DNA from 2 places in the Pseudoalteromonas shioyasakiensis genome. Region 1 is predicted to be linked to the other one. Evidence: predicted binding sites of a transcription regulator. Region 1 holds the regulator's gene; the other holds the start of a gene.
What was found. Region 1 encodes NrdR, which represses ribonucleotide reductase genes. Its sites were predicted from a motif close to AAACACNANATNTNGTGTTT; they were not measured.
Positions count from the first base shown of each region.

Region 1 (11,973 bases):
GAGATACTTGCGCAAGACCTTTGTTTGATTCGCCAGCGACTAAATCAAAGTGTGGTGTACCACCTCTGATCACTACGCCTAAAGCGATGATTGCATCGTGTTCTTTCTTTGCTGCAACGCGTTTCGCTGCTAAAGGTAATTCAACGGCACCTGGTACGTAAACAACGGTAATGTCGTCTTCAGATACGCCACCTGTGCGCTTAAGCTCATCAACAGCACCTGCTAATAGGCTGCTACCAATAAAGTCATTAAAGCGAGAAATGACAATGGCAAATTTTTTGCCCGGTGCGTATTTGTTACCTTCAATAATTTTCATTTAATAACCCTAAAAAATAAGTTTAAGCGGTTGCGATTGCGCAAAAATTACGGCGCATAATACCACAAAAATATAAAAGTAGCCTAGTAAATCTGTTTTCCCTAATTAAGAGCGAGGCTCAACGTAGTCAACCACTTCTAAGTGGAAACCAGATAACGCATGGTACTTCTTAGGACGGCTCATTAAGCGCATCTTTTCAATACCTAAATCAGCCAAAATCTGCGAGCCCACACCCACAGTACGCGATGTACCTTGGAATTTACGATGACTGACATTTTCGCCAGCATCTTCAGCGGCAAAGGCTTTAACGGTTGCTTCTAGGTCTTCTGTTGACTCTTGTTTACCCAAGATAACCAGCACACCGTTGTGCTCAGCGATATAAGCCATAGCATCTGATAAGCCCCAGCTACGATCAGCACTTCTATCTGATAATAGAATATCGTTAAAGGTGCTTTGTAAGTGAACACGTACTAACGGTGGTTCGTCTTTCGATACTTCACCTTTTTGTAAAACATAGTGAAGCTGACCATCAATGGTGTCTTTGTAGGTCACTAAATCAAACTCACCGTGATCTGTTGGCAGTTTACATTTAGCAACGCGCTCAATGGTGGTTTCGTTTAGGTTTCGGTATTCGATTAAATCTGCAATGGTGCCAATCTTTAAGTCATGCTCTTTAGCAAATACTTCAAGATCTGGACGACGGGCCATGGTGCCATCTGGGTTTAAGATTTCAACAATCACAGATGACGCCTCAAGACCCGCTAAACGCGCTAAATCACAACCTGCTTCAGTATGACCTGCACGTGTTAACACGCCACCAGGCTGCGCCATAATTGGGAAAATATGCCCAGGCTGAACGATGTCGCTCGGTACGGCACCTTTAGCAATTGCAGCTTGAACGGTACGTGCACGGTCAGCCGCTGAAATACCTGTAGTTACACCTTTCGCCGCTTCAATCGACATAGTGAAGTTAGTTGAAAAAGCAGCACCGTTATTTTTCACCATAAGTGGTAATTCTAACTGCTGACAACGCTCTTGTGTCATTGTTAAACAAATTAAACCACGGCCGTGTGTTGCCATAAAATTGATGGCATCAGCACTGATATGCTCTGCTGCGATGATTAAATCGCCTTCATTTTCTCGGTCTTCATCGTCCATTAAAATAACCATTTTACCGGCTTTAATGTCATCGATAATTTCTTGTGCGCTGTGTAAATTCATAATGTGCCCATGAGAGTATGATTAATAGTGACGTATCTGTGCTTATTTAATAAAGCCAGCTTGTGCTAGCAAGCTCATTGATATGTCTGAACGGGAAGGTTGTTCAGCCCCTTTAATTAGGCGCTCTAAATAGCGAGCAATCTGGTCAACTTCTAAGTTCACCTGAGTCCCCACCTGAAATTCTGCAATCGTTGTTTGCTCTGCTGTATGCGGAACAATCGTCAGCTTAAAGCGATTTTGCTCAACCTCGTTGACGGTTAAGCTAATGCCATCAATACACACCGAACCTTTGTACGGAATGTACTTCATTAAATCATTGTCTGTGCTTAACCAGTACTCGGTTGCACGAGCATTGGGGCTAATACTTTCGACAGTCGCAATACCATCAACATGGCCTGACACTAAGTGGCCACCTAAACGAGAAACCGGTTGCATGGCTTTTTCGAGGTTAACTGTTTGACCTTTTTTATAATGTGCAAACCCAGTTAAGCTGATTGTTTCGTTTGATAAGTCAGCACTAAAACCATCGCTATGTTTAGCGACAACCGTTAAACACACACCATTGGTGGCAATACTGTCACCGAGCTTGACGTCTTTCATATCCAAATTAGGGCTTTGAATACGAATAGCTAGATCACCTTGCTTTTGTGTTAGTTCAACAATTTTACCTGTTGCTTCAATAATTCCAGTAAACATAGTGCTACTCTTTATTTTCAATGTCTGTGGCTTGCTTTGCTTTTATCGCTGTTAAGCGAATATCGTCGCCAATCATCACTGTATCAGTAAAGGTCAGTTCAGTGATATCACTCATCATGGTAACTTCTGCAAAGTTTAGTAAGCTTTTGCCCATATCACCTATTAACTTTGGGGCAATATAAACAATGTATTCGTCAATTAAATCTTGCTCAGCAAACACGCCAGCAAGGGTTGCACCTGCTTCGAGCCAAATATGATTAAATTGTAGTTCAGCAAGACGCCTTAAAACCGCCGATAAATCAACTTTATTGTTATTTGTTGGCACCACTTCGTGTTTAACAAAGTGAGGCCACTTGGTGTGATTATCAAGCGAAGTGGTAAAAATTATCACCGGGCTCTCGATGCTGAATAACGCAAGGTCAGGCGTTAACCTGTTTTGTGAGTCAATAATGATTCGGGTTGGTTGGCGCAAAGGCAACGAGGTTGGCATGGTAAATGGCAACTCATCAACACGGACATTAAGTTTGGCATTATCAGTAATAACGGTGTCTGCACCGGTTAAGATAGCACAGCTTTGCGCACGAAATGCTTGCACATCTTGGCGCGCTTTGGGGCCTGTTATCCATTTACTTTGGCCGTTATTTAGCGCGGTTTTACCATCTAAACTACATGCCATTTTACAAGTTACATATGGCAATCCAGACTCCATACGCTTTAAAAAACCTTTATTTAAATCGCGCGCTTGTTGTTCAAGTAAACTAGATGCCACGCTAATACCTGCGTCAGCTAAAATCTGTAGGCCACGACCACTCACCGCAGGGTTTGGGTCAACCATAGCAGCAATCACTTTGCTTACACCTGCAGCTTTTAAACCTTCGGCACAAGGTGGAGTGCGTCCATAATGACTACAAGGCTCTAAAGTCACATATGCAGTGGCGCCTTTCGCGTTGTCGCCAGCTACAGCCAAGGCATTCACTTCAGCATGCCCCTGCCCAGCTAATTGATGAAACCCTTCACCGACTATTTCGCCATTTTTAACCAAAACACAGCCAACATTCGGGTTTGGCGTCGTGGTAAAACGGCCTTGCTTAGCAAGCTCAATGGCACGCGCCATGTAAGCAGTATCAAGCTCTGTAAACGACATGATTAATCACCTAAACGAGCGATTTCTTCACCAAACTCGCGAATATCTTCAAATGAACGATAAACCGATGCAAAGCGCACATAGGCTACTTTGTCGAGTTTCTTCAGTGACTCCATGATGCACTCACCAATTAAATGGCTAGAGATTTCACGCTCACCCGTAGCACGAAGTTGAGATTTAATGATATTAACGACTTCGTCGACCTGCTCAGTGCTGACTGGGCGCTTCTCTAAAGCGCGATGCAAGCCATTCAGTAACTTGTCTTCATTGAATGGTTCGCGGCTACCATCTTGCTTGATGACTCTTGGCATCACAAGTTCAGCGCCTTCAAAGGTGGTAAAGCGCTCATGGCATTCGTTACATTCACGTCGACGTCTCACTTGGTGACCACCGCCAACAAGTCGAGAATCAATTACTTTAGTATCTTTTGCGGTGCAAAAAGGGCAATGCATAGGGTTCAACTTCCGTTTATAAAAAACAAAAAAAAGCCGCTTAGTAAGCGGCCTTTATAATAGCAAAAAACAACGCTATTGTTATCTTAATTACGGTTTAACCAGTAATTAAGCGTAAACTGGTAATTTTTTACAGATAGCTTTAACTTTCTCTTTTACTTCTGCTTGTACAGACTCATCGTTGATGTTGTCTAGTACGTCACAGATCCAGCCAGCAAGCTCTTTTGACTCAGCTTCTTTGAAACCACGGCGAGTAATAGCCGGAGAACCAATACGAAGACCAGACGTTACGAACGGTGAACGTGGGTCGTTTGGTACTGAGTTTTTATTAACAGTGATGTTAGCGTTACCTAGAGCAGCGTCAGCATCTTTACCTGTGATATCTTTGTCGATTAGGTCAAGAAGGAATAAATGGTTGTCTGTTTTACCAGAAACAACTTTGTAGCCACGCTCTTGCAGTACTTCAACCATCGCTTGAGCGTTCTTAACAACTTGTGCTTGGTACGCTTTGAATTCTGGTTGTAATGCTTCTTTGAAAGCAACCGCTTTAGCAGCAATGATGTGGCATAAAGGACCACCTTGACCGCCAGGGAAAACAGCACTGTTTAGCTTTTTATAGATCTCTTCATCACCACATGCAGAAACGATTAGGCCGCCACGAGGGCCTGCTAATGTTTTGTGTGTTGTTGTTGAAACAACGTGTGCATGAGGGATTGGGCTAGGGTATACACCCGCTGCGATAAGGCCAGCAACGTGAGCCATATCTACGAATAAGTATGCGCCAACTTTATCAGCGATTTCACGGAATTTAGCCCAGTCAACAACGCCTGAGTATGCAGAGAAACCAGCGATGATCATTTTTGGCTTGTGCTCTAATGCAAGTGCTTCAACTTGAGCGTAATCAATTTCGCCTGTTTCGTCGTTTAGGCCGTATTGAATTGCATTGTACGTTTTACCAGAAAAGTTAACGTGTGAACCGTGAGTTAAGTGACCACCATGAGCTAAGCTCATACCTAGTACTGTATCGTGCGGCTGAAGAAGTGCTTGGAAAACAGCTGCGTTTGCCTGTGAACCCGCATGTGGTTGAACGTTAGCGTAATCTGTGCCGAATAATTCGTTTGCACGGTCAATTGCTAGTTGCTCAACAACGTCAACATGCTCACAACCGCCATAGTAACGTTTGCCTGGGTAACCTTCAGCGTATTTGTTGGTAAGCTGAGAACCCTGCGCTTCAAGTACGCGTGGGCTACAGTAGTTTTCAGACGCGATCAGTTCGATGTGCTCTTCTTGACGAGCCGTCTCTTTATTGATGGCTGCAAATAACTCTGGATCGAAATCCGAAATATTCATGCTACGTTCTAACATGGGGTCTCCTAAGGCAACGTGTATGGTGTTTTTTAAAGGCTGTATTGTACGCTTAAAACGCACTTTTGCCTATCTTGTAAAGATGAACATATTTAAACAGGGATTGAATTTATTTCACAGTGTTTTAATAATGATATTTTTTTATTGATACATAACAAAAATTTATAAATTTAAAATATTTCATAGATATTTAAAATGTTACTTCAACAAAAAATCGCTCTGTAAAATTGCGTTTTTATTAGGGCAAACTAAGCTTATATAACTAGTCAATATCAAGGATGGTATAAGTACATGTTAGCTAAACCAATATACGAATTAGTCCCCTACGGATACTTCCTTCTCGGCATCAGTTGTATCACATTAGCCAATAATTATGTGCCTACATTAATCGGTGTAATCTTATTTTTATTAGGTGCTAACATTTGGCGCATGCGTTCAGAAGCCAGAAGAACCGATCATTCAAGTCAGCGAGTTAAACAAAGAAAACGTCGCTATTACTATGAATTTAAACCTTTTATTATTTTTATTTCGGCATTCACCTTGATGCAATGGACGCAAAATGAACTCGTCTCGGTGATCAGTATTTTGCTGTGTATCTCGGCAGGGGTCATTCTAAGCATGCGGATTTTAAACCGACATAGTCATTCTTTACTTCATTAAACGCTGCATTAAAAAGAGCGGCTTAGCCGCTCTTTTATCAAGGTTATGCTAATTTATTTAACAGCTCAGTTCGAAGTAATTGATAATCAAACTTAATATCTTCGGCCAAACACTGCTTTGCTAATGCATCAGCAAGCGGTTTCGGCATAGGCAGTTCGATATCTAAAATTTCTTCTACACTGTCTTTAAATTTAGCTGGGTGTGCAGTCGCTAAAAAGATACCTGCGCTGCCATCGGCTAGATTTTCTTTCAAGCCTTGATAAGCAATTGCAGTATGAGGCTCTGCGATATAACCCGTTTGATGAATTTTTTTCATCACCTCTTTTGTTTCTTCTTCACCAACACAGCTTGAATAAAAGTCATCATAGCTAAACCATTTGTTATCCAACATAAACTGAACACGTGGCCAGTTATTCGGTTTACTAACATCCATAGCGTTCGATAACGACTCAAGCGTGTCATTCGGTGCCCACTCTTTGCTTTGTAAGAAACGTGGCACAGTGTCGTTTTGGTTAGTAGTAGCACTTAATTTAGCCACAGGCATACCAAGCACAGCACCAATCATTGCAGCGCACACATTACCAAAGTTACCACTTGGTACTGAGATATGTGCTTTACTACGCTGCTCTTTAGGTAATTGAGCAATAGCTTCAAAGTAATAACATACTTGCGCAACTAAACGACTGATGTTGATTGAGTTAGCAGAATTTAGACCTAGCTTTTGTTTAACTTCATCGTCTAAGAACGCTTGTTTTACCATGCTTTGGCAATCATCAAAGCTACCATCAACCGCATAGCAGTGAATGTTATTGCCTAACGTTGTAAATAGCTTTTGCTGCGCTAATGAAATTTTACCTTTCGGGTATAAGATCACGACATCGATATTTGGCTTATTATAAAATGCATGAGCAACCGCAGCCCCCGTGTCGCCCGATGTTGCCGTTAAAATTGTTACTTTTTCGCCTTGGTTAAATTGCGCAAGACACTCAGCCATAAAACGGCCACCAAAGTCTTTAAAAGCAAGCGTTGGACCATGAAATAGCTCTAAGCAATAAATATCTTTTTCTACTTCAACCAATTTCACATCAAAGTTAAAAGCATTTTGTACCATTTGTGCAACGGTATCGGCAGGTAGTTCATCGCCAATTAGGTGCGATAAAATCTTGCTGCTACGGCTAACAAAGTCTAAATCAAGTAACGCATCAATGTCTTGAATTGGCGAAAGGCTTTCTGGGAAGAACACCCCTTGGTTACGCCCTAACCCTGTTTTTACCGCTTCAACAAACGACACCTGTTGTGTTTCATCTTTTAAATTATGTAATTGCATGTTTATTCCTTAAATTCTTTAAAGCTGTCGTGTGCCAAGCTGATCAAGTTTACAGATGTGGCTGAAACCTTGTTCATTTATGTAATTATCATTCAGCCACGCTGCACACTTTTGTGCAGCTTCAAGGCTCTTACACACAGTAAATAATGTTGGGCCCGCCCCCGAAATACTGACAATTTCAGCGCCAAGTTCTGGCAAGGCACTTTTAGCTTCTGCAAAACCTTGGATTAATGGCGCGCGATGTGGCTCAGCGATTTCATCTTTCATAATTGATAACGCAGCATCAAAGCGACCAGTTAGCAATAAGCTGCTAAATGCAGACAGTCGCTGCGCAAACTCAACACTGTCGTGCATTGATAATTGCGTTGGCAGTACCGAGCGCGCTTTTGCGGTATTCAGTGAAAAACCAGGAAAAGCCGCTACGTAATACCATTGATTATCAACAGGTAACGAAATTGACTTGTTCGGAATGAGTTCACCAGTTAATTGCAAGCCACCTAAATAACACGGCGTGATGTTATCGTAATGACGGCCGCCACTTACTATGGCTTCAAAATCAGCCATTAACTCGATAAGTTGCTCTTGAGATAAATTGGTTTCTGCAAATTTATCAAGGGCAGCAAACGCTGCCACTACAGAACACGCACTTGAACCTAACCCAGAACCAATTGGTAGGTTCTTTTTAAGCTCAAGTTTTACCGCTGGCATAGTCGGTGCAACGTGTTCTTTAAAATGAATTAAACATTGATAAGCCAAGTTTTCTTCAGCATTAGCAGGCAGTTTATGGGCATAGTCGCCTGAGCATACAAAAGTATCTTGCTCAGCAGCACTCACCTCTACAACATCACCTAATAACGTACCATCGATAGGTGCCAGCGCAGCACCTAGAGCATCAAAGCCGACAGCAAAATTCCCAATTGAAGCGGGTGCATATACACGGATCATGACCAGCTCCTAACGTGTTAACGTTTTTAAGATATCAGCAAATACGCCTGCAGCCGTTACTTCAGCACCTGCGCCATAACCACGAATCACAAACGGACGTGGTTGATAATATTGACTTAAGATTGCCAATGCATTTTCACCGTCACGGATATCGTATAAGGCATGGCTGCTGTCTACGGCTTCAATGCCTACTTTACATTGACCGTTTTCAATAGTGCCCACATAACGAAGTACTTTACCTTCACTTGCCGCACTTTGAATGCGGTCGTTAAACTGTGCATCAAGCGATGGTAGTTTTGCCATGAAATCTGCTACAGAATCATCTTCTGCAAACCCTTTTGGTAAAACTGATTCAACTTCGATATCGCTAAGTTCTAACTCAAGACCCGATTCACGAGCAATGATCAGTAGTTTTCGAGCAACATCAGTGCCTGATAAATCATCACGCGGATCTGGCTCTGTAAACCCACTTTCTTTTGCTTTTAACGTTGCTTCGCTAAGTGATAAACCATCTTGTAGCGCACCAAACATATACGATAGTGAACCCGATAAGATACCGCTGAACTTAATAAGCTCATCACCGGCACCAAATAGTGATTTCAGGTTATCAAGTACAGGTAAGCCTGCACCTACATTTGTTTCGTATAAAAACTTGCGGTTATTCTTTTGTGTTGCTGCAACTAAATCTTGGTAGTAAGCATACGAACTTGTATTGGCTTTTTTATTCGCCGCAACCACATGAAAACCGGCATTCAAGAAATCAACATATTGTCCAGCAAGCTTATCGGCTGAGCTACAATCTACGATCACAGGGTTAATTAAATGGTTTTGTTTAACAAATTGCTCAACCAGATTTAAATCAAATGCCTGTTCTGACTCAGCCAGTTTGTCTTGCCAGCCATCAAAAGCAATGCCTTCGCTATCTAGATAAAGCTGTCTAGAGTTAGCAACACCATATAAGTTCAGTTTAATATTACGTTTTTCAAGCCATGCTTGTTGACGTTCCAGCTGCTGAATAAGCTCTTGACCAACTAAGCCACAGCCAAGTAAAAACACATCGATTGAAGGAATGTGAGTAAAGAAGTTCTCATGGCATACTTTTACTGCGTCGTTGCATAGTTCACCGTCGATAACCGCTGAAATAGCACTCTCAGTTGAATCCTGTGCAATAGCAACAATATTAACCTGCGCTTGAGCTAATGAAGCAAAGAACTTAGCAGCTAAACCTTTGTGCGCACGCATGTTATCGCCAACTAGAGTAACAATCGCAAGGTTACGCTGCACTTGTACTGGTTCGATTAAACCAGCTTGTGATTCTAATTCGAAGGCAGTTTGTAATGCTTCTAAAGCAAGTGATAGGTCACTCTCATGCACACAGAAACTGATGCTAAATTCACACGAAGATTGAGTGATCAGCACAATTGAAACATTGTCGTGCGCCAGTGCATTAAATACTTTTGACGCCATGCCCACTTTACCTTTCATACCTGGGCCAGACACCGTTAACATAGCGAGGTTTTGTAAACTTGATAACGCTTTAACTGGATCGCTCGACACACTGTCGTTACTGATCACTGAACCTTCTGCACGTGGGTTATGCGTATTTTTGATCTCGCACGGAACCCCTGCTTTGGCACAAGGTAAAATCGTTTTCGGGTGCAATACTTTCGCACCAAAGTAAGAAAGCTCCATTGCTTCTTTATAAGATAACGAATCAACCTTAGATGCTTTTTTGATATAACGCGGGTCTGCATTGTAAACACCGTCAACATCAGTCCAGATCTGGCATACTTCGGCTTCTAGGCATGCTGCCGCAATAGCTGCTGAGTAATCGGAACCATTGCGGCCAAGTGTTGTTAGCTCGCCTTGCTCATTGGCAGCAGTGAAACCCGGCATGATATAAATAGTGCTCGGTGCCGCTTTTAATGCTGCTTGAAAACGTAACTTACTTGCGGCCAAGTCAGCTTCAGCATCAATGTAGCCACCCACTGAAGCTATGCAATCTGTCGCTTCTAAATAACGAGCATTACTTTCTTTAAGCATACACTCCATCAAGGCTACACTTACGCGCTCACCAAAACTGATTGCATAAGCACGTACTTGGTCTGGGCAGCACTTTAAAAGTGCAACACCATCTAGTTTATTCTTAAGTTCGCTCAAATCAGGCCAACTTGCTACCTGACCAAAGTCAGCTTCAACAGCAGCTTTTAGTTGTTCGCAGCGCGCAACCAATGCTTGCCATAACTCACTAAAATCTTGCCCCTGCTCTGCAGCACTTGCTAATGCTACTAATGAGTCTGTCATGCCACCCGGTGCTGACAGCACTAACAGCATTTCATCGCGTAATTCTTCTTTGACTAACTGAGCTACCTGTTGCAAACATGCGTAGTCGGCCAAAGACGACCCACCAAATTTTAATACTCGCATTATTTATGTTTCCTCATTCCATAAACGAAAAAGGCCTGTGTTCTAGTGAACACAGGCCTATAATTTTGTTGCATCGACCTATGCCACTATCCCGTAAGGATGATGGTTGTAATAATAATGGTCGTTGCGTGATTAAATGTTTTCATAGCCTGTAGACTGCCTTAAATATAGCCAGGCTGTCAACCCTTAAAGAAAAGATAAATTATGCGTTTGTGTTATATAAAAGATTAGTGAATACCAAATTTATGCAAAGTTGCTTTTAGTCGCACAAGATCTATCGGTTTATCAATGAAGTCAATGGCACCCAATTTTACTACTCTTTGTTTCATTTCAGCCTGAATATCAGCCGAAATCACTATAACAAAGCACTCTATTTTCTCTGCTTTGATCGTTTCGAGCACAGCTACGCCATCCAATTCTGGCATGGTTAAATCTAAGCACAATAGATCAAAGTTTTGCTCGCGTAATAAGGCTAGAGCTTCACGGCCGTTAGTGGCTTGTTGAACATCTGCATCCAAGCAATCCCCTAAACAGCGTACTACCTGCTTACGGGCAATATTTGAATCATCACAGACCAGTACTGAAAAATTAGGATTATTCATGAAATAAAAATCTTCGCTGTAGCATATACAACATCAAAAAAGGCTAAATTAAAGATGGAATAAATTTATAACACACTTTTTCAAGTGCAGTAAGGGCAAGTTTTTTCAAAATTTACTAACAATTTATAAATGTTCCAGTAAAAAAGGATATATTTATTTCTTTTTAACCATTTATTAGCTAACTTTAGAACTAGCTGAATGTATTACAATTGTCACCAAGGAGCTATGGATATTCCATGCTACAAAAAAGCCTGTCCAAAGAATTATTAACAAATGTACTCTCAGTCTACTTTTTACTTACTTTTGTAGTGACCTGTGGACAAGTTATTGCTGAGTACGTTAATACCAAAGATTACATCCGCGACGAGTTAACGACTTTACAAAAAACATTTAGCCGTAGTTTAACCCGCGCTATTTGGGAACTGAACGATAAACAAACCATCACCACTGCTGAGGGCTTACTGGCAATCCCTATGATCGAGGGTATTATTGTGCGTGATGATAGCGGCGAGGTACTCTCTCAATTAGGTCGTTCGTTAGATATTCACGAGCTATACAGTCAGCAGTTAGTGCAAGAAGAAGCGATTATCGAAGATACGCCATCAGGCTTATTCGGTTACACATTCCCACTCATTTTTGAATCCTCTGGTAAAACAACCCAAGTAGGTGATGTAACCCTGTTCTCAAGTCGTGAAGTGGTATTTAGCCGCATCATGATTTCTATCTACTTTTTAATTGGTAATGCGATGATCAAAACCACCTTTTTGATCATTCTTTTCTTACTTGCATTTAGAAAGCGCTTAACCGAGCCACTAGCA
Region 1 covers NZ_CP077770.1:2,956,751-2,968,723, forward strand. The annotation lists gene ribH (6,7-dimethyl-8-ribityllumazine synthase) at 1-316, opposite strand, end outside; gene ribBA (bifunctional 3,4-dihydroxy-2-butanone-4-phosphate synthase/GTP cyclohydrolase II) at 422-1,537, opposite strand; gene KQP93_RS13775 (riboflavin synthase) at 1,580-2,233, opposite strand; gene ribD (bifunctional diaminohydroxyphosphoribosylaminopyrimidine deaminase/5-amino-6-(5-phosphoribosylamino)uracil reductase RibD) at 2,238-3,377, opposite strand; gene nrdR (transcriptional regulator NrdR) at 3,380-3,829, opposite strand; gene glyA (serine hydroxymethyltransferase) at 3,938-5,194, opposite strand; gene KQP93_RS13795 (hypothetical protein) at 5,486-5,854, shown strand; gene thrC (threonine synthase) at 5,898-7,181, opposite strand; gene thrB (homoserine kinase) at 7,200-8,126, opposite strand; gene thrA (bifunctional aspartate kinase/homoserine dehydrogenase I) at 8,136-10,553, opposite strand; gene KQP93_RS13815 (response regulator) at 10,781-11,155, opposite strand; gene KQP93_RS13820 (sensor histidine kinase) at 11,392-11,973, shown strand, end outside.

Region 2 (11,973 bases), 1.2 Mb from region 1:
CCTCTTCATGATCATGATGATGCTCAGCCATGCTTACAGCAGAATCGATTTGATAATCTTCAAGGCGTGCACCTAGCTCAACGGTCACATCACCAAACTGGCGCTCTTCAAGAACGAATAACGCGTTTGTTTTAGTAACACTTGCTGGCGTAAAGGCTTCTTCACCATCTGCATCATAGTCAGACTCAGTGTAGTGATAACCAGCCATACCGTGCCAAAGGCCTAACTTGTGCTCAACGGTTGCACGTGCTTCGGTTGTTTTGTTTGTAAACACGGTGCCCACTGCACCATCTTCAATTTCAGCGTGCTTGTAGTCTGTGTAGCCAACGCGTAGTGAGATATTTTCAATCCAGTTATCATGAAGTGCATAGCTCATGTAACCTTGCCAGCGGTCTTGCTCTAGCTGTGCAAATACTGATTCTTCATGCTCTTCTTCACCTTCGTGTTCATCATGATGCTCACCTTCTCCATGCTCTGCATGGTGATGGTGTTCATGGGCAGGAATACCGTAATCAGTTTCGATGCGACCGTAAGACACACCAAGAGTTAGGTGTTCACCAACATAACTAGTACCGAAGTTGACGGTTTGGCTATCAATAAAGGTATTTTCTACGCTGTTAGCTGTTTCGTGTTCTTCATGCTCTTCACCTTCATGCTCCTCGTGCTCTTCATGTTCCTCAGGAAGCTCAAAGTTTGGTGTGTCGTAATCGTGACCTTTACGCTTTGTACCGTCAAAATGGAAGTTGAAACCATCATTACCGGTTTCAAGTTTTGCAGCATAGGTGTTGGTATTTGATACTGTATCGTGTGTGTAGTGTGCAGCACCAGTTAAAGTGTCAATGTTGTCAGTAGGAATACGGTTATCAACAACGTTCACCACACCACCGATAGCGCCAGAGCCATAAAGTAGGGTAGCAGGGCCACGAAGTACTTCAATTTGCTCTGCAGCTAGGCTGTCATTTGATGTTGCGTGGTCAGGGCCAATACGAGATGCATCACTGCTATCAAGACCATTTTGGGTGATCTTCACACGCGGACCATCTAAACCGCGAATAATAGGGCTAGATGAAACAGGGCCAAAGTAGCTTGCATTAACGCCTGGTAAACCTTTTAGTGTTTCGCCTAATGTCGGTTTTGCTTTATCTTTTAGCTCATCACCGGCTAAAACATTCACTGGCGAAATCATTTCAAGACTATTTTTATGAAGCGCTGATGCATAAACAACAACTGTTTCAACTGATGTTGGTGTAAGTGTAACAACAAAATTTTGGTCTTCACCATTAATAGCAATACGCTTATCGATGAAATTGTTTTTACTGATATGAAGCTGACCTTTATTATCTACATCAATTTTAAACTGACCTTGCTTGTTTGTGACAACGCTTTGTGATTTACCGTGTACATGAATTTCAGCATTGCTGATAGGTTGTTGGTTTTTATCTAATACTTGACCTGTGATCACAGCAGCCATTGTTGATTGAGAAAACAGCGCAGCGGCAACAGCACTAGAAAGAATTGAAACTTGTTTCATCATTACTACTTCTAAGTTTGTTGTTGAGTGTTGCGTTATATTATAACGCTGAAAATATTAATCGCAATAACGTTATACTATAACTTTACCTGAAGTCGCGATTTTATCACCATACACTATACTTAGACTGTTACAGTGAGATGGCCAAATCTTATGTCTGATAAAAATAGGGTATTTAAAGCAAATTTTACCATTGCTGATTTAAGAGAGCACCGCAATCACAAAGAAGTGTTCACCACTGCTTGTGACCGTCGTGAAAGCTATCAACATTTTGTCCTCAAGCTTTTAAGTTATTGCTTATTTTCACACAATGAAACAGCGATATTGAATACAAGGTTTAATCATGCTGAACCGGATGTGTCAATAAAAGCGCTTGATGACCATTATCAAACTTGGCTTGCTGTTGACCAACCGGATATCTTACAACTCAACAAAATCGCAAAGCGGGTTGATGAACTATGGGTCGTGACAACCTTAAATAACGATTGGCTTAAAGAAAATGAACACCAATTAGAGCTTATCAATAATGGTCATTTAATTGCGTTTGATGACAACTTCATTGACCAGTTAGCGAGTCATCTCACTAAAAATCTACAGTGGGATGTTACGATTGATCAGCAAATGGTGAGTGTGTCAGATAAAGAAAACTTCTACCAAACGAGCGAGCTTGTTTGGCATTAAAGCTCAATTTTTACCTTACCATTTGGTTTACTACAACACAGTAATACTTCGCCAGTTCTAACGAACGCAAGTGGTTCTTGATTGTAGCTCACATCACCTTCAACTAACTTTGCGCGGCATGCGCCACAATAACCTTCACGGCATTGGTAGGGGACATCTATTTTGTTTTGTTCTAGGCATTCAAGGAGAGATGAACAGCCAGAATCAAATTCTAAATTCTGGCTGTCTGTTCCTGCAAGGATAACCTCTGCAGTGGTGTTTTCGCTCATTACAGGTCGAAGTCACCAAAGTCAGATGCATCAACTTGAGAGTCAATTTGACCAACAAGGTAAGAGCTGATTTCAGCTTCTTGTGGGGCAACTTGAACGTTGTCTGATACTAACCAAGAGTTGATCCACGGAATAGGGTTACTTTTACTCTCGAACTGTGCAGGTAGGCCTACCGCAGTCATACGTGCATTAGTAATGTATTCAACGTATTGGCATAAGATATCTTTGTTAAGACCAATCATAGAGCCATCTTTGAACAGGTATTCTGCCCAATCTTTTTCTTGTTCAGCTGCTTCAACAAACATCTGAATTGCTTCTTCGCGACATTGTGCTGCAACGATTGCCATTTCTGGGTCGTCTTTACCTTCTTGCATAATGTTCAAAATGTGCTGTGTGCCAGATAAGTGTAGCGCTTCATCACGGGCGATTAGCTTGATGATTTTTGCATTACCTTCCATTAATTCACGCTCAGCGAAAGCAAATGAACAAGCAAAGCTTACATAGAAACGAATTGCTTCTAGGATGTTAACCGACATCATTGCTAAGTAAAGTTGCTTTTTAAGGTCAAATAAGCTGACTTTAACTTCTTCACCGTTGATCACATGTTTACCTTCACCATACAGGTTGTAAACAGAAATCATATTGATTAAATCATCGTAGTACTTAGTTACCGCATCAGCACGCTCACTGATTTTTTCGTTGCTTACGATATCGTCAAAGATAAGCTCAGGAGATTGCGTAACGTTACGAATAATGTGCGTGTATGAACGGCTGTGAATGGTTTCACTGAACGCCCATGTTTCAATCCAAGTTTCTAACTCAGGAATAGACACAATAGGTAGTAACGCAACGTTAGGTGAACGACCTTGCACACTATCAAGTAGCGTTTGATATTTTAAGTTACTTAAAAAGATGTGCTTTTCGTGCTCTGGTAACGCTTGGAAGTCAAGACGGTCTTTACTTACATCAACTTCTTCAGGACGCCAAAAGAACGAAAGTTGCTTTTCGATTAGCTTCTCGAAGATAGGGTACTTTTGTTGGTCGTAACGTGACACGTTTACCGTTTGGCCGAAAAACATCGGTTCTTGTAATTGGTTATTATGATTTCGGCTAAAAGTTGTATATGACATAGTGATTTCTCAAAAAACAGTCAGGGCAAAGCGGGCAAATGAGCCCGCTTTTGTTATGTTATTAATTTAATTAGATTTTACAAGCGCCGCCTGCACAACCGTCATCTTCTACCTCTGGTGTTAACTCATCTTGAGAGTCTGATGCACCATCACGTGTGTTGTGATAGTACAGGGTTTTAACACCAAGTTTGTACGCAGTCAGTAGGTCTTTTAAGAGCACCTTCATAGGTACTTTACCGCCTTCGTACTTAGATGGATCATAGTTAGTGTTTGCAGAGATCGTTTGGTCAACGAATTTTTGCATAATACCAACCAGTTGTAGATAACCATCGTTTGAAGGAATATCCCACAGTAGCTCATAGTTATCTTTCAGATTTTCATAATCTGGCACTACTTGCTTTAAGATACCATCTTTACTTGCTTTAACGCTGATATGACCACGTGGTGGTTCAATACCATTTGTTGCGTTAGAGATTTGCGATGATGTCTCTGAAGGCATAAGGGCAGATAGCGTAGAGTTACGCATACCGTGCTCTTTAATGCTTTCGCGTAATGAATCCCAATCTAAATGAAGAGGCTCATCACAGAACTGATCTAGGTCACGTTTGTAAGTATCTGTTGGCATAATGCCTTGAGAATACGTTGTCTCGTTAAATTTAGGACACGCACCACGTTCTTTAGCTAACTCATTTGATGCTTTCATTAGATAATATTGAATTGCTTCAAATGTCTTGTGAGTTAGGGCATTTGCGCTGCCATCTGAATAGCGCTTACCATTTTTCGCTAAGTAATACGCGTAGTTAATAACACCAATACCTAGCGTACGACGACCCATAGTCGCGTTTTTAGCCGCAGGAACAGGGTAGTCTTGGAAATCAAGTAAGTTATCAAGGGCACGTACTGCAAGTTCAGCAAGCTCTTCTAATTCGTCAAGTGACTCAATTGCACCTAAGTTAAACGCCGACAGCGTACAAAGTGCAATTTCACCTTCTTCATCCATTACATTGCTAAGTGGCTTAGTTGGTAATGCAATTTCTAAACATAAGTTAGATTGGCGAATTGGTGCCACAGTCGAGATGAACGGGCTGTGCGTATTACAGTGGTCAACGTTTTGTAAGTAGATACGGCCTGTGCTGGCACGCTCTTGTGCAAACATTGAGAATAACTCAATCGCCTTAATACGTTTTTTGCGAATTGACTCGTCTTGCTCGTATTTGATGTATAGCTCATCAAACTTCGCTTGATCTTCAAAGAAGGCATCGTATAGACCCGGTACATCTGATGGGCTAAATAATGTGATGTAATCGTCTTTGATTAAACGGCTATACATTAATTTGTTGAACTGCACACCGTAGTCAAGGTGACGTACACGGTTGTCTTCAACACCACGGTTGTTTTTAAGAACAAGTAGGTTTTCAACTTCTAAGTGCCAAAGTGGGTAGAACAACGTTGCTGCGCCGCCACGAACACCACCTTGTGAACAGCTCTTAACAGCAGTTTGGAAGTGTTTATAAAAAGGAATACAACCTGTGTGGTACGCTTCGCCGTTACGAATTGGGCTACCAAGGGCACGGATGCGACCGGCATTAATACCAATACCCGCACGTTGCGAAACATATTTAACAATCGCAGACGATGTCGCATTAATAGAATCTAGGCTATCACCACATTCAATAAGTACACATGAGCTGAACTGACGTGTAGGGGTACGTACACCTGCCATGATAGGTGTAGGTAATGAAATTTTGAATGTAGAAACTGCATCATAAAAACGCTTGATGTAATCAAGGCGTGTCTCTTTTGGATAATCAGAGAATAAGCTTGCAGCAACTAAGATATATAAAAACTGTGCACTTTCGTAGATTTCACCAGTAACACGGTTTTGAACTAAATACTTACCTTCAAGTTGCTTTACAGCAGCGTAGCTGAAGTTTAAGTCACGGTTGTGATCGATATAAGCATCTAACTCATCAATTTCTTGCTCGGTATAATCAACAAGTAGGTGTTGATCATAACGCTTGTCTTCAACTAACTTCGTGATGTGATCGTATAAGCGTGGTGGCTCAAATTGACCGTAGGCTTTTTTACGTAAATGGAATACAGCTAAGCGAGCAGCTAGGTATTGGTAATCAGGCGTATCTTTAGAGATCTGATCAGCTGCAGCTTTGATGATTGTTTCATGAATGTCATCGGTACGAATGCCGTCATAAAATTGAATATGTGACTTTAATTCAACTTGTGAGACAGACACATTATCAAGACCTTCTGCGGCCCAAGCGATCACGCGATGGATCTTATCTAGATCAAGTGACTCTTTACGGCCGTCACGTTTGCTTACAGATAGCTGTTGGTTCATAGTTTTGCCTGTATTCCTTGGGAAGTTTTAGTTGTAAGACAAAGGTATTCTTAATGTAATTATTATTATGCAACACCAAAAGAAACTAATTGAATAACATTTAGCCACAATATCTGGTGTTGTTTAAATTGTAGATCACAAGATAGTGTGGTCTGGGTTGTTTTGCAAGGGATAGAATTGCCCCAATTTGTGGATAACTATTGGATAAGCGCATTGTGTTAGTAACCATTAACCTTTGAACATTCATAGACGACGAAATTTGTAGAAATCAACAAAAGATCCAGAAAATTTACCGTTTTGAAAAATAAATTTTGACTGATTTTTTTATCATCAATGAATGCTCAAAAGTAAACCAAATCACAATATATGGTGTTTTAATTTTTAAATAGCACTATATATGGTTAAAGCCGTCAATTGGTGTTTGCCAATTGAAATCCGCTTGCCAGCCAAGTGCAGCGTCCACACTCGGTATGTAACCCCATAACGCTGTTGCGCTATACATGTTGGCTGCTTTTGCAGCTTGAATATCACGCTCAGCATCACCGATATACAAACAACGGCTCGGATCAACCTCTAAGATCTCAGCGGTGTGTAACAGTGGATCCGGTGATGGTTTTGACACAGCTAATGTATCGCCACTGACAACTGCCTTTGCATCACGCAAAGAGGGAATAGCTTGCACTAAGGGCTCAGTTAAAAAGCCTGGCTTATTAGTCATAATGCCCCACTTAATATTGTTTTGCTCAAGTGCAATTAAAAGCTGTTCGATGCCGTTGAAGCATTTACTGTGCACAGCAATATCTTCGGCGTAGTAGTCAAGAAGCTGTTGGCGCAAGGCGAGTTGTTCAAGTTCGGGCCATTTATCCCCAAACCCTACTTCTAATAATGCATTTGCACCGTTAGACGCAGCAGGGCGATAAATATGCTCAGCAACAGGCGCCACATTGGCATCTGCTAATACGCGGTTTAATGCACCACCTAAGTCATCCGCGGTATCGAGTAGTGTGCCATCTAAATCAAAGATAAACGCATCAAAATCGATAGAGGGTGTTTGCACACCACTCATTAGGCTAGTTTCTCAAAGTGCAGGATGTAATTAACACTTACATCATCATTTAAGTTGTACTGCTTAGAAAACGGGTTATAGTGAAGGCCGGTACTGGCGCGTACTTTTAATCCTGCTTCTTCTGCCCATGCAATAAGCTGCGCAGGTTTGATAAACTTTTTATGGTCATGCGTACCTTCAGGCACCATCTTCAAAAGCTTTTCAGCACCGACAATAGCAAACAAGTAGGCTTTTGGTGTTTTATTTAATGTTGAAAAGAACACATCTGCGCCTGGTTTAGCAAGTTCTGCTACAGCACGAATAATAGAAGCAGGGTCTGGAACATGCTCAAGCATTTCCATACAAGTTACAACATCAAAGCGAGCAGGGTGCTCAGCAGCGAATTGCTCTGCAGGTACTTTTATATAATCAACAGGCACGCCTGTTTCTAAACTATGTAACTTAGCAACGGTGAGTGGCTCTTGGCCCATATCGATGCCGGTTACTTTAGCGCCCATACGCGCCATACTTTCACTTAAGATGCCGCCACCACAGCCAACATCTAAGGTTTCCTTATCAAATAAGCCGCCTACTTTATCAGCGACAAAATCCAAACGCAGAGGATTTATTTCATGAAGGGGTTTGAACTCTCCGTCGCGGTCCCACCAACGTTCTGCGATGGCTTCAAACTTTGCAATTTCTGCATTATCTACATTTTGATGCTCGGTCATAAAAAACTTCCTCGTTAATCTGAGGCCATTATATAGGGGGAAATTAATAAATCGCAAAGATTTAGCGCCTGTAAATCTAAATAAATTGTGATAGCATGGTCTGGAAATAATAACTAAAGCTCTTAAGACGGCGGTTTGCCTCTTAATGAGTCAATACTGAAGGAATGTGAAATCAAATGACTGATCTCGCCAATGAAATTCTGCCAGTCAATATTGAAGATGAATTGAAAAACTCCTACCTTGATTACGCGATGAGTGTAATCGTAGGACGTGCATTGCCAGACGTACGTGATGGCTTAAAGCCAGTTCACCGCCGCGTTTTATTTGCAATGAACGAACTCAATAATGATTGGAATAAACCTTACAAGAAATCAGCACGTGTTGTTGGTGATGTAATCGGTAAGTACCACCCACATGGCGACAGCGCGGTATATGACACCATCGTTCGTATGGCGCAGCCTTTCTCATTACGCTACATGCTTGTTGACGGCCAAGGTAACTTTGGTTCTGTTGACGGTGACTCTGCGGCAGCAATGCGTTATACGGAAGTCCGTATGGCGAAAATGTCACATGAATTATTAGCTGATTTAGAAAAAGAAACGGTTGATTACGTACCGAACTATGATGGTACTGAGCAAATTCCTGACGTATTACCTACAAAAGTACCTAACTTATTAGTAAATGGTTCTTCGGGTATCGCGGTTGGTATGGCGACGAACATTCCACCTCATAACTTAACAGAAGTTATCAATGGTTGTTTAGCGCTTATTCAAAACCCTGATATGTCAATTGCTGACCTTATTGAATATATCCCAGGTCCAGATTTCCCGACTGCGGCGATTATCAATGGTAAAAAAGGCATTGAGCAAGCGTACTTAACCGGTCGTGGTAAAGTATATATCCGTGCTCGTGCTGAAATCGAAGTTGACGAAAAAACCGGTCGTGAAACAATCATCGTTCACGAAATCCCTTATCAAGTTAACAAAGCACGCCTTATCGAAAAGATTGCAGAGCTTGTTAAAGATAAGAAGATTGAAGGTATTAGCGCACTACGTGACGAATCAGATAAAGACGGTATGCGTATCGTTATCGAAATCAAACGTGGTGATGTTGGTGAAGTAATCTTAAACAACCTTTATGCACAAACTCAGTTACAAACTGTGTTTGGTATGAACATGGTTGCACTTGATAACAACCAACCTAAGTGTTTCAACTTAAAAGAAATGCTTGAAGCGTTTATCGTACACCGTCGTGAAGTTGTTACACGTCGTACTGTATTCGATTTACGTAAAGCCCGTGACCGTGCTCACACGCTTGAAGGCTTAGCGATTGCACTTGCGAATATCGACCCAATTATCGAACTTATTCGTAAATCACCAACACCAGCAGAAGCAAAAGCGGCACTAACAGCACGTTCTTGGGAACTAGGCACTGTTAAAGCAATGCTTGAAAAAGCAGGTGAAGATAACGTAGCACGTCCTGATTGGTTAGCGGCTGATTTAGGTATCCGTGACGGTCAGTACTATTTATCTGAGCAACAAGCACAAGCAATTCTAGACCTACGTTTACACAAACTAACAGGCCTTGAGCATGAGAAGATCTTAGACGAGTATCAAACACTCCTTGATCTAATTGCTGAGCTTTTACATATTCTTTCAAGCCCAGAGCGTTTAATGGAAGTTATCCGCGACGAGCTAGTAGAAATTAAAGAGCAATATGGTGACGAACGTCGTACTGAAATCAGTGCAGCTGCTCACGATATTAGCCTTGAAGACCTAATCAATGAAGAAGACGTTGTTGTAACGCTTTCTCACGAAGGTTACGTTAAGTATCAACCACTATCAGATTACGAAGCACAGCGTCGTGGTGGTAAAGGTAAATCAGCAACCAAGATGAAAGATGAAGACTTCATCGAACGTCTATTAGTTGCTAATACCCACGATACAATCCTATGTTTCTCAACAGCGGGTCGCTTATACTGGTTGAAAGTATATCAGTTACCATTAGCAAGCCGTGCAGCGCGTGGTAAGCCAATAGTTAACTTATTACCACTTGAAGCTGATGAGCGTATTACTGCTATCTTACCAGTACGTGAGTACGAAGAAGATAAATACATCTTCATGGCAACTGCATTTGGTACAGTTAAGAAAACACCACTTACAGCATATAGCCGTCAACGTGCGAGCGGTATCATCGCTGTTAACCTAAATGAAGGCGATAGCCTAATTGGTGTTGATATTACTGATGGCACGAATGAAATTATGCTATTCACTGATGCTGGTAAAGTTGTTCGCTTTAAAGAAGCTGAAGAGTCAGCAGTTGTTGATGAAAACGGTAACCCAGTTCTAGACGAAAATGGTAACCCAGAAATCCGCTTCAAAGGTGTACGTCCAATGGGTCGTACAGCAACAGGTGTTCGTGGTATTAAGATGGCTGACGACCAACGCGTTGTGTCGTTAATCGTACCTAAGTCAGATGGTGCAATCCTAACTGTGACAGAAAACGGTTACGGTAAGCGTACAGCACTTGAAGATTACCCATCGAAGAGCCGTGCAACACAAGGTGTTGTATCAATCAAAGTAAGCGAACGTAATGGCGCTGTGGTTGGTGCAGTACAAGTTGACGATAACGACGAAATCATGATTATCTCGAATCGCGGTACCTTAGTACGTACCCGTGTAAACGAGGTTTCTACGGTTGGTCGTAATACTCAAGGCGTTATTTTGATACGAACTATTGACGAAGAGCAAGTAGTTGGTTTACAACGTATCGAAGAAATCGAAGTTGATGAGCTAGAAGCCATCGAAGGCGAGGCCGTTGAAGTAGTCGATACCAATACTGAAGAAACGGGTGATAACCCACCTTCAGAATAACATTGATTTAAAAAGCGGCTCCGGCCGCTTTTTTTATCCGCACTATAATTACTGGAATGAGGCAAAGTAATGACTAAGTATAATTTTTGTGCAGGACCGGCAATGCTACCGCCGGCAGTTATGCAAAAAGCACAAAAAGAATTTATAGATTGGCAAGGTTTAGGTGTCTCTGTGATGGAAATTAGCCATCGCAGCAGCGACTTTTTAGCGCTTACCACTAAATGTGAAGCAAGCCTGCGTCGTTTAATGAATATAAGCGATGAGTTCGAAGTGTTATTTATGCACGGCGGTGGCCGTGGTCAATTCAGTGCTGTGCCACTGAACCTTCACCTTGATGATAAGCCAGCCGTGTACTGTGAAAACGGTGTGTGGTCTAAAGGGGCTACGTCAGAAGCGGCAAAATTCACTGCAGTTGAAAGCATCAATGTCCGTGATGATGAGCAGCAAAATGGCCAGTTCTCTATAAAACCAGCAAGCAGCTGGGAATTACCTGCTGATGCGTCTTACATTCACTATTGTCCGAATGAAACCGTAGATGGCATCGAAATTTTTGACGTGCCATCACACCCATCAGCACCGATTGTGGCTGATATGTCATCGACTATTTTATCGCGCGAGTTTGACGTAAATCAGTTTGATCTTATTTACGCTGGCGCACAAAAGAATATCGGCCCGTCTGGTTTATCGATTGTTATTATTCGCAAAACGCTTCTTGAGCGTGAAGGTCTTGCCAAGCCAGGTATTCTTGATTACGCCTTAGAAGCAAAACAAGGCAGCATGTATAACACACCACCGACATTTGCGTGGTACTTAGCTGCTGAAGTATTTGAATGGCTTGAAGCAAACGGCGGCGTTAAAGCGATGGAAGAACAAAACATCGCAAAAGCAGAACTTCTTTACAATTACATTGATAGCTCAGATTTTTACAGCAACAAAGTTGCTAAGCATTGCCGTTCGCGTATGAACGTACCGTTTTGGCTAAATGACGGATCACTGAATGATAAATTCATTACTCAATCAAAAGAAGCAGGCTTATTAGCCCTTGAAGGTCACCGTATCGTCGGTGGTATGCGCGCAAGCATTTATAATGCGATGCCACTTGAAGGTGTTCAAGCCTTGGTTAATTTTATGGAAAAATTCGCCAAGGAGAACAGCTAATTATGGAACAGCTTCGTCTTGAACCGATTACAAAGGTAAATGGTAGTGTGACACTACCAGGCTCAAAAAGCTTATCAAACCGTATCTTACTGCTTGCTGCTCTTGCAGAGGGCACAACGGTTGTTGAAAACCTACTAGATAGTGATGATATTCGTCACATGCTAGGTGCATTAAATCTTTTAGGCGTAAATGTATCGCT
Region 2 covers NZ_CP077770.1:1,783,998-1,795,970, forward strand. The annotation lists gene KQP93_RS08240 (TonB-dependent receptor) at 1-1,531, opposite strand, end outside; gene KQP93_RS08245 (YaeQ family protein) at 1,685-2,212, shown strand; gene yfaE (class I ribonucleotide reductase maintenance protein YfaE) at 2,209-2,481, opposite strand; gene nrdB (class Ia ribonucleoside-diphosphate reductase subunit beta) at 2,481-3,611, opposite strand; gene nrdA (class 1a ribonucleoside-diphosphate reductase subunit alpha) at 3,682-5,967, opposite strand; gene KQP93_RS08265 (HAD family hydrolase) at 6,359-7,033, opposite strand; gene ubiG (bifunctional 2-polyprenyl-6-hydroxyphenol methylase/3-demethylubiquinol 3-O-methyltransferase UbiG) at 7,033-7,743, opposite strand; gene gyrA (DNA topoisomerase (ATP-hydrolyzing) subunit A) at 7,920-10,616, shown strand; gene serC (3-phosphoserine/phosphohydroxythreonine transaminase) at 10,686-11,774, shown strand; gene aroA (3-phosphoshikimate 1-carboxyvinyltransferase) at 11,777-11,973, shown strand, end outside.
Region 2: nrdA (class 1a ribonucleoside-diphosphate reductase subunit alpha) is a predicted target of NrdR. The motif match lies at 6,070-6,089, and genes of this name have one in related genera.